DNA from 2 places in the Lysinibacillus sp. PWR01 genome. Region 1 is predicted to be linked to the other one. Evidence: riboswitches for the same ligand, from Rfam matches in the RefSeq annotation. Region 1 holds a riboswitch; the other holds the start of a gene.
What was found. A riboswitch is a leader RNA that binds a small molecule or an ion and turns the genes downstream of it on or off. The one in region 1 is predicted to bind preQ1.
Positions count from the first base shown of each region.

Region 2: it holds a riboswitch for preQ1, as region 1 does, so the genes downstream of both, ACEVFT_RS00580 (QueT transporter family protein) here and queC (7-cyano-7-deazaguanine synthase QueC) in region 1, are expected to answer to the same signal.

Region 1 covers NZ_JBHERJ010000063.1:3,336-8,509, reverse strand. Annotated here, with positions in the region: gene ACEVFT_RS12505 (TetR/AcrR family transcriptional regulator) at 1-236, opposite strand, end outside; gene ACEVFT_RS12500 (hypothetical protein) at 1,402-1,587, shown strand; PreQ1 riboswitch class I at 1,845-1,891, shown strand; gene queF (preQ(1) synthase) at 2,016-2,516, shown strand; PreQ1 riboswitch class I at 2,540-2,583, shown strand; gene queC (7-cyano-7-deazaguanine synthase QueC) at 2,636-3,295, shown strand; partial or broken gene ACEVFT_RS12485 (6-carboxytetrahydropterin synthase) at 3,299-3,537, shown strand; partial or broken gene queE (7-carboxy-7-deazaguanine synthase QueE) at 3,517-4,077, shown strand; gene ACEVFT_RS12475 (VUT family protein) at 4,124-4,663, shown strand; gene ACEVFT_RS12470 (MFS transporter) at 4,784-5,174, opposite strand, start outside.
Region 2 covers NZ_JBHERJ010000005.1:3,373-8,546, forward strand. Annotated here, with positions in the region: gene ACEVFT_RS00570 (ABC transporter permease) at 1-903, opposite strand, end outside; gene ACEVFT_RS00575 (ABC transporter substrate-binding protein) at 989-2,011, opposite strand; PreQ1 riboswitch class I at 2,333-2,377, shown strand; gene ACEVFT_RS00580 (QueT transporter family protein) at 2,384-2,866, shown strand; T-box leader at 2,935-3,134, shown strand; gene trpB (tryptophan synthase subunit beta) at 3,194-4,357, shown strand; gene ACEVFT_RS00590 (long-chain fatty acid--CoA ligase) at 4,402-5,174, opposite strand, start outside.

The DNA.
Region 1 (5,174 bases):
ACTGGACTTGTGATATTCATTAATTTTTCAGCTTCCGAATAGATTGAAATTCTTTCGAAATCTTCTATGACTGCCTCTTTTGTAGGAAAATAATTAAAAAAAGTTCCCTTAGAAACTCCAACTAATTTCACAATATCTTCAACCTTTGTCGACTCATATCCATTTTCTGAAAATAATTTGAAAGCGGCGTTTGTTATAGCTAATTTAGTTTGTCTTTTCTTTTCTTCCCTTCCCAAATTTATTCACTCCATTTCTTACAATAACGTTATTATTAATTCTACTATAAATAACTGTTTAAAAAGTAATTATTGTTTTAATAATACGTATTAAGAAAAACAGACAGCTAATATTGATATGCTCCCAATTAGGTAGACAAATAAAAAATTCATCTTATCTAATTGGGGGCATTTTTGTATGGCCTTTTATAAACATCCCGAAGAATTAATGTTACCTATTGTTCATTTATATCAAGACACTAGCGTTGCATTAAAATAGCTTAGGTTTTAATTTGAGTCTGAATTTTTTGTAAAATTTTATGGATTTTCCTAAGGAACTTTTGAGCATTCAGCAATTTACAGGGAGTGACAGCATCCTAAATCTTCGAATACTTAGCTACATATGAATGAATATAATATACTCAAAAAGAAGTTTATTTGATCCTGTGGCGCTACCACCAGGTAGTGTGACTGCTTCTTGCGTTAACTAATAGACATCCCCCATAACCTCTGAGGATACTCCTCTAGCTTTTAATTCTCCAAGGTTCGAGTTGCTTTTTTTTAATCCTCTATCTACGGTTATAGTTTCTCTTTTCAAATATGCATTAAGAAAAAGATTAAAACATATTTTGTCATAGTCTTTTCCTTATACCCACTTATCAATGTGGCGTCATGCTTCGAAGATATTTTCCATGATTTTGCAGGGGATCCAAATAGCCTCACTTCTTTAGTTCGACCCGTTCAGCTACCACATTCAATACACAGATAGATGCGGCTCCTAACTATTACTTCCTTATGAGTGACACACAGCACTCCGTTTGTCTCGAATGCATGCTACATAAATAATGGCACTTAAAGTATTAAATATATATATAGTTTACGTTTAATCTTTGTGATATTTAGGGTGTTTTTGGGAAAAATGTTTATATAAATTGCAGTTAATCAATACAAATCAGATCGGTTACATTTGCTTCATACAAATGTGCCTGTTTTTTTAAAAACTACCTTTACTTATGATTAGGTTCACCGTAATGTATCTAAATGAGGTTTATTCTTCTTTTCGACAGTAAAAAAACAGAGAGGCTTTCCAAAATACTAGAACAGCTTCCGATGCTCAAGTATTTTGTAGTTCCAAACTATTTTAAAGTTGTAATTCCTCAAGTTATAGAAAAAAAGGATGAATATAATGAAATATAATAAATCAATTATGCTAAAGCTAATCAATGAACATCGAACATTGCATGATGAATTAAAAAAGCTAAAATCTGAAATGGGTTTAGAGAAAAATTTTGCAGTAAAGGCATTGTATCATTCATATGTTGCAGAGGATGGTCCTTATATGAAAGAATATCAGGACTTAGAGCGATTATAAATCGGGGTGCTACTAACAAATGGTTAGAAGGATAATTGGAAATCTTTAGTTTAAATGATTCAAGAATTTCGGAAACATTTTTTCTGTTTTCATTAAAACCACACTTTATTATGATACAGTTCTCCGTGACTAGTCTAAGTGCAGTTTTCATAATGCTTGTAATTCGTATTCCATAGGGTAAGATTTTATAAAAAAATCTATTTGACGTGCTGTACTATTTTTTGTACGATATTGAAGAAAAGAATGCCCGGACTAGAACGGGAGAGGTTCATAGCTGATACCCTCTATAAAAAACTATGGAAACATGACAATATGCCATGTCCATATCGGACGTGGCTTTTTTATGTTTTTACTTATGTTTTAATAGACTGATTGGTGATGCCTCTCTTGAAAAGTGTTGGGAAACATTTTTACAAGGAGGTTTTTTTATGTCTGGCAGAAGTCATGAAGAAGGATTAAAAGATTTAACCCTATTAGGTAATCAAGGTACAAAGTATTCCTATGATTATGCACCTGAAGTATTAGAGGCAGTGGATAATCTACATGCCAATCGAGATTATTTCGTTAAGTTTAATTGTCCAGAGTTCACTAGTTTATGCCCTTTGACAAATCAGCCGGATTTTGCCACGATGTACATCTCGTATATCCCGGATAAAAAAATTGTTGAGAGTAAATCACTAAAATTGTATTTATTCAGTTTTAGAAATCACGGCGATTTCCATGAAGATTGCGTCAATATCATTATGAATGATTTAATTGCATTGCTTGATCCACGATATATCGAGGTTTGGGGGAAATTTACTCCACGTGGGGGTATCTCGATCGATCCATGGTGTAACTATGGGAAGCCAGGAACGAAATATGAAGAAATCGCCAATTATCGTTTAATGAACCACGATCTTAATCCAGAAAAAATTGATAATCGATAAATGAAGATTTGAATAGTTCAATCAAGAAAGAGGTTTTTAGCTACCCTCTTTAAAAAACTAAGAAGAAAGCAGCACTTTTTCTTAGAGTGCTGTTTTTTTAATATAAGGGAGTTTTATAGATGAAGCAGGAAAAAGCAATTGTTGTATTTAGTGGAGGTCAGGACAGTACAACTTGTTTGTTTTGGGCAAAAGAACGTTTTGAAGAGGTTGAGGCAGTCACTTTTGATTATGGTCAAAGGCATCGTCTTGAAATTGAATGTGCAAAAGAGATAGCGAGTGAACTTGGAATCAGGCATCATATTCTTGATATGTCACTCCTGAACCAGCTTGCTCCGAATGCTTTGACACGACAAGATATTGAAGTAGAAGACGGAGATAATGGTGAGCTGCCATCGACTTTTGTTCCTGGTCGAAATCTTCTCTTTCTTTCATTTGCAGGTGTTTTAGCGAGTCAAGTAGGAGCTAAGCATATCGTGACTGGCGTTTGTGAAACAGATTTTAGCGGATATCCAGATTGCCGAGATGTTTTTATTAAATCCTTGAATGTAACGTTAAATTTATCGATGGATGATTCTTTTGTAATTGATACACCATTGATGTGGCTGAATAAAGCACAGACATGGGAGCTTGCTGATCAGTTCGGGGCATTGGACTTTGTTCGAGAAAGAACGTTGACTTGCTATAACGGTGTCATAGCTAATGGTTGCGGTGAATGCCCAGCATGTAAACTACGAAAAAAAGGACTTGATGAGTATTTGCGTTATAGGAAGGAGTCTTAAGGCATGTCAGATTTTAAAATCGTCGAGAGACTTCAAAAAATTGATGTGGATATTCAAAGAAATCAATTGAACTATCATGCAAAGCGTGTTCTCGTAAGCAAGGAATTTACCTTCGATGCTGCTCATCATTTACATGATTATGAAGGGAAATGTAAAAATCGCACGGTCATACCTATCGTGTAGTATTAGGGCTGAGTGGCTACACAGATGAACGTGGTTTAATGACAGCGGAAGAGATTTGGTCTGAGTTGAAACGTCTGGGGGGCAATGGTTTTTCATTTGTCACGATTTCAGGAGGCAATCCTGCACTCAATCCGCATTTAGCAGAGCTCATTGCCATTTTAAAAGGAAATGGCATAAAAATCGGGGTGGAGACACAGGGGAGTAGGTGGCAGAAATGGATGTATGAGATTGATGAACTGACAATTTCACCAAAGCCACCTAGTTCTGGAATGACCACAGACTATTCTGTGCTTTCTTATATCTTCGAAAAACTTAAAGATCGAAACAGCAATCACCATGTATCCCTCAAAATAGTCGTTTTTAATCAAGAGGATTACGATTATGCTAAACAAATTCACCATCGATATCCAATGATTCCTTTTTATCTTCAAGTCGGTAATGATGATCTCACGACAACTGATAATTCACAATTAATTATGCATTTATTGGATAAATATCATGCGCTGATTGATAGAGTAATGAAGGATGAAGAATTAAGAGATGTTAAAGTACTGCCACAGTTACATGCCCTTGTTTGGGGGAATAAAAGAGGTTTATAGTGTGCCATTACGAAAAAGCTTTTAAATTTACTTGAGGAGTAATAGTATGAGCGTATTATTTTATTTATTATCTATTGTTATCGCTAATGTGGTAACGGCAGCATTTGCACCATTGCACTTTGGTATGTTTATTGTTCCGATGGGGACACTTTTAATTGGGGCGACCTTTATTTTTCGTGACCTAGTACAAAATAAATATGGTAGAGCAAAAACGTATTTATTTATTATTACAGCTTTAATTTTATCAGCAGTGGTATCATTCCTACTGGGAGATACACTTTTGATTGTAGTAGCATCAGCGCTATCGTTTATTGTCGCTGAAACGGCTGATACAGAAATCTATACTCGATTAAAATTACCAATGGCTTGGCGTGTGTTCTACAGTGGAATTGTTGGAGGCTTTCTAGATTCTGCAATTTTCGTAGTAATCGGCTTAAGTCCACTTGGCGCCAATATATTGCCATGGGAAGCGGTACCTGCTGCTATTTTGGGGCAAATTATTGTGAAGACGATTATTCAAATGGTTGGTGCAATCATTTTAAATAAAGTTGGACCAATGAAAGAAAAACATCTCATTTCAGGATAATTCTTTGAAATAGCCTTCCTTATTATGAAGATTCGTATCACAAGTAATTGTTTTAATAACAGACCCATTCACTTTATGCGAATGGGTCTGTTTGATTTATATTCTTACTAAAGTGCATCTTTATGCCATTTTCTTTTGTTTATGATCTAAATGATAACTAAAGATAGTTAGCAGACTTGCACAGACGGCAACTATACCACCGACCCATGTGACATTCATCAAATTTCCTTGATGATACACAATTCCGCCTAATGCAGACCCAAAGGCGATGCCTACGTTACTTGCCACTGGCATAAGAGAAGCAGCGAGTCCTTTAGCATCTGGTTTATAAATTTCGGCCAAATCTATTAAATAAAGCTGAGTAGATGTTGTTAAGAGGATGGCCATTAGTGACATTAATCCGATGTTTGCTAGTCCTAAAATAAAATGATTTGTCGTCCAAAATAAAGTTGTCAGTACAATTGCTTGGACGAGAAAAACAAACCGAAGTCGACCTATGGCATTGTGACTG
Region 2 (5,174 bases), on a different contig from region 1:
GATGATAGCCGTAATTAATTTCATGTCTCCTGAATCAAGAAAATCTACACGTAATGCTAATGCTAATATAATACGATAAATGATGGCTCCTGCAATGACGGCAAAAGTTGTACGAATAATGGTTTTAGTCCCAAAAATAGCTTCACCAATAATAACGGATGCAAGACCGATCACAATCATACCAATCCCCATACTTACATCTGAAAACTTCGAGTATTGTGCGATTAAAGCTCCAGAAAATGCGACAAGTGCATTGGAAAGTCCTAGCCCCAAAATGATAAGTGTATCTGTATTTGCTGAGAAGCTGCGAATCATTCGTTTATTATCACCAGTTGCTCGGATAGCTAGCCCGACCTCTGTCTTTAAGAACCAGTCTGCTATTAACTTAATTAAAATCGTGATGATTAATACGACAATCAGCACACTCCATGTACCTGGTACATGCTGAAAGCCCATGCCTTTTAATAGGTTATTAAGAGCAGCATCGATCCCTAAATTGCTCCAAAAAGCTTGAAACTTTGAAAAGATTGTTTCAGAGTTTAATAGTGGAATATTCGGGCGACCTATCGTATTTTCTGCAGTTAACCCCATGATGCGTAGATTAATCGAGTATAAAGCAATCATCATTAAAATCCCTGATAATAGTGGATTAATCTTTCCTTTCGTGTGAAGAATTCCTGTCATACATCCAGCAATAAATCCAGCAACAATTGCCACTAAAGTCGCTAAGATTGGGTGGTAGCCAAGCAAAACCATTGTTGCTGCCGTTGCCGCCCCTGTTACAAAGCTTCCATCAACCGTTAAATCCGGAAAATCTAACACCCGAAATGTTAAATATACACCAAGTGCCATAATTGCATAGATGATTCCTTGCTCCACTGCGCCAAATAATGCTAAAAACATCGTTGAATCATCTCCTAAATCTCTTAATTATTTATATCGCTTGTAAAATGAAGATAAAGCGGGGATAGTTCTCCCCCGCTTCGTTTTACTTTTCTAGAATTTCTGCACCCCAAGAATCTTTCATTTCGATTCCTAAATCATCCGCTACTTTTTTATTGATTAATAGTTTCAGATTTTGAGGATATTGTGCCGGTGTATCAGCAGGTGTTGCTTCACCTTTTAAAATTTTCACAGCCATTTGACCTGCTTCATAACCGATATCGAAATATTCAAATCCATAAGCAGCTAAACCACCACGTGCCACAGAATCTAATTCTCCTACGATTAATGGTAATTTATTCGTATTGGCAACATCAATTACCGATTCTAAAGCAGAAACTACTGTGTTATCAGTAATAATATAGAAAGCATCTACTTTACCAATTAGAGATTCTGTCGCTTGCTTTACATCTGCTGAAGTGGATGCTGATGCTTCTACCACCGTTAAACCTTGTTCATCCATAACCTTTTTCACTTCTGAAACTTGTGCAACTGAGTTTTGCTCACCCGCATTGTAGACCATCCCTACTTTTTTCGCACCAAGGTCTTTTAAGAATGCTACTGTTTTAGAAATCGTTTCAGGATGTAGATCAATTGTGCCTGTAATATTTTTCCCTGGCTTCTCCATTGAGTCGATTAACTGTGCACCAACAGCATCTGTAACCGATGTAAAAATAATTGGAATATCACTTGTTGCTGTTGCAGCTGCTTGTGCAGAAGGTGTAGAGTTAGCAAAAATTAAATCTACGTTTGCACTCACTAGATTGTTAGCAATCGTTGTGTTAAGGCTGTTATCTCCTTGCGCAATTTGTGGATCGTATTCAACTTTTAAGCCAGCATCTTCAATTGCTTTTTTAAAGCCTTCCGTTGCTGCGTTTAACGATGGATGCTCAACTATTTGAGTAATCCCGATTTTATATGTTTTATCGTCTGCATTTCCGCTCTCACTTGCATTGTTTGTTTCATTTCCTTTTGAATCTGTTGTACTAGAGCCACCACTACCACAAGCAGCAAGTAGTAACACTAATCCAAAAAGAAGGAATGATAGCTTCTTCACATTGCTTTTCACAAATAATCCCCCCGATTATGTTCTCAAATATCTACCGCACTTTATCCAAACAAAGTGTGAATGTATCGCTATATTATCGTTATTATCGAGCTCAGTCAACAACATTATGAATGTTCTGACTTTTAAAAGTGACAAAATATTTTAGTTTTTCATTCAATTTGGCGCTTTAAACCGCTAAACTACGCTGTTTTAGTTATTCTATTTCTTTTTTCAACATAGTAAAAAATATTTATGACAATTTTGCGACGATAGGACACTATAGACAAAGTCTGACATTTGACTTCTACTAGATATGTATAATAAAATATTTACTTGTGTGAAAGCACCGTGGTTCGTAACCATCCCACGAAAAAAAACTAAGGAGAAATGAATATGAAAATAAAATTTTTAGCAGCAAGTGGTATCATTGCGGCTCTCTATATTGCTGTGACCATGCTTGTTGCACCATTTGGTTTTACGGAGGTACAGTTCCGAGTATCCGAGATGTTTAACCATTTAGTAGCATTTAATCCACGCTTTGCCGTAGGGATTATTATTGGTGTATTGATCTCTAATCTATTTTCACCACTTGGCATTTACGATTTAGTGTTTGGTGTAGGTCATTCAATGATTACACTTGGCCTGTTTATTTTAATCTGTAAATTTGTCAAAAATATATGGGCACGTTTAATTATTAATACATTGCTATTTACATGCACCATGTTTATCATTGCCTTTGAACTGAACTTAGCCTTAGAGCTGCCATTCTTTTGGACTTGGCTAACAGTAGCAGCGGGTGAATTTGTTGTATTAGCTGTCGGTGCGCCGATTATGTATGCATTAAACAAACGCCTTCACTTTAATAATTTGATTTAACTGACGGGTCTTTTTAGATTCGTCTTTTTTCTTGACACTATTCTGAAAATATTCTACAATTCTTTCTAATAAATGCAAGGAAGAAGAGTAGTAGCAAGCATTGTTACTTCAAGAGAGCTGGTGGGCGGTGTGAACCAGTAGTACAGACTTGTGAATGGACTTCAGAGCAGCCTTATCAAATGTAAGGCCGATTTGCTCCCCGTTACCGGAGCAGGAAAGCGCGCAAAAATTGCGAATAAAGGTGGCACCACGGTTACTCGTCCTTTTTATGAGGGATTGGAGTGGCTTTTTTTTATGGGAAAATTAGCATAGAGGAGTCGAGTAAAGATGAGTACAGTAGTAGAGAAAAAGGGATATTTCGGTGAATTTGGTGGAAGCTTTGTTCCAAAGGAGCTTCAAAATGTTTTAAATATACTAGATGAGAATTTTCAAAAGTATAAAGAGGATGATGACTTTAAGCAAGAATTAGATTACTATTTCCGTGAATATGTTGGTCGTAAATCCCCACTTTATTTTGCAGAAAATTTAACAAAGCAATTGGGTGGTGCAAAAATTTATTTAAAACGTGAAGACCTTAACCATACAGGCTCACATAAAATCAATAATGTACTAGGACAGATCTTACTAGCCAAACGTATGGGAGCAAACCGCGTGATTGCCGAAACAGGTGCGGGTCAACATGGTGTAGCAACAGCTACAGCTTGTGCCATGTTTGGAATGGATTGCACGATTTATATGGGCTTGGAGGATACAAAGCGTCAGGCATTGAACGTATTTCGCATGGAGCTTCTTGGCGCGAAAGTCGTAGCGGTTGATAAAGGGCAGGGTCGCCTAAAGGATGCAGTTGATGAAGCATTTGCTGACTTAGTAGAAAACTATGAAACTACGTTCTATTTATTAGGTTCAGCAGTTGGTCCACATCCCTTCCCTACAATGGTTAAACATTTTCAATCCGTGATTAGCCGCGAAAGTCGTGAACAGATTTTAGAGAAAGAAGGAAAGCTTCCAACAGCGGTTCTTGCCTGTGTCGGCGGTGGTAGTAATGCCATTGGGGCATTTGCTGACTATATTGCAGACGAAGATGTTCGCCTTATTGGAATAGAGCCGGATCAAGCTGCTACCTTAAACGAAGGAACACCAGGTGAGCTACACGGCTTCAAATGCTTAGTGCTGCAGGACGCAGACGGTAATCCGCTCCCAACCTATTCAATAGCAGCTGGTTTAGATTATCCCGGTGCTGGACCTGAGCATAGCCATTTGAAAACAATTGGTCGTGCTGAGTATGTGACCGTGACCAATGAAGAAGTTTTAGAAGCATTCCAAGTACTTTCCAAGGTTGAAGGTATTATTCCTGCTCTTGAAAGCTCACATGCAGTCGCACATGCTCTAAAATTAGCACCAACTTTATTACCTGAGGAAAGCATTATTATTAATATCTCTGGTCGTGGTGATAAAGACGTTGAACAAGTTTTCCACATGTTAACTAAATAACTCAACAAAAGAGCGACTTCCGTTTAGAGAAATCGCTCTTTTAACTATACCAACGATCTAGGATAAAAATCTGCTACATTATCTCGCAGCTTTGCTTTCAGAAATTTTCCAACAGATGTCTTTGGAATTTCCTCTAAAAATACGACTGCATCTGGTACCCACCATTTGGCAAATTGATTTTCTAAAAAGGCAAGAAGCTCTTGTTCAGTTACTGATTGCCCCTCTTTCAATACCACACAAGCTAATGGACGCTCCTGCCATTTAGCATGAGGCATGGCAATGACAGCCGCTTCTAAAACCGCATCATGCGTCATCAGTGCATTTTCCAAATCAACAGAGGAAATCCATTCGCCACCTGATTTAATAAGATCCTTCGTACGGTCAGTAATTTTAATAAAGCCATCCTCTGTTCGTACTGCAATATCACCAGTATATAACCAGCCATCTCGATAGGCATCTGCTGTTCGTTCATCCCGATAGTATTCGTTAGAAATCCATGGACCTCTTAAACGCAATTCCCCCATTGTGTTGCCATCCCAAGGTACTTCACCCTTCTCATTAATGATACTAGATTCGATACCTGCCATCGTCATCCCTTGCATCGCTCGAGCTTCAATACGTTTTTCAATCGGCCAATCATCCATCCATGACATATAGTTGGAAAGTGCCACGATTGGTGTAGTTTCTGTCATGCCGTACACAACAATATAAGGAATTCCGTATTTTTCCTCAAATGTCCGAATGAGTCGGGTTGGTGAAGCCGAGCCACCACAACATATCGCTCTTAAAGAACTAATATCTCGCTCTTTCTTTTCCT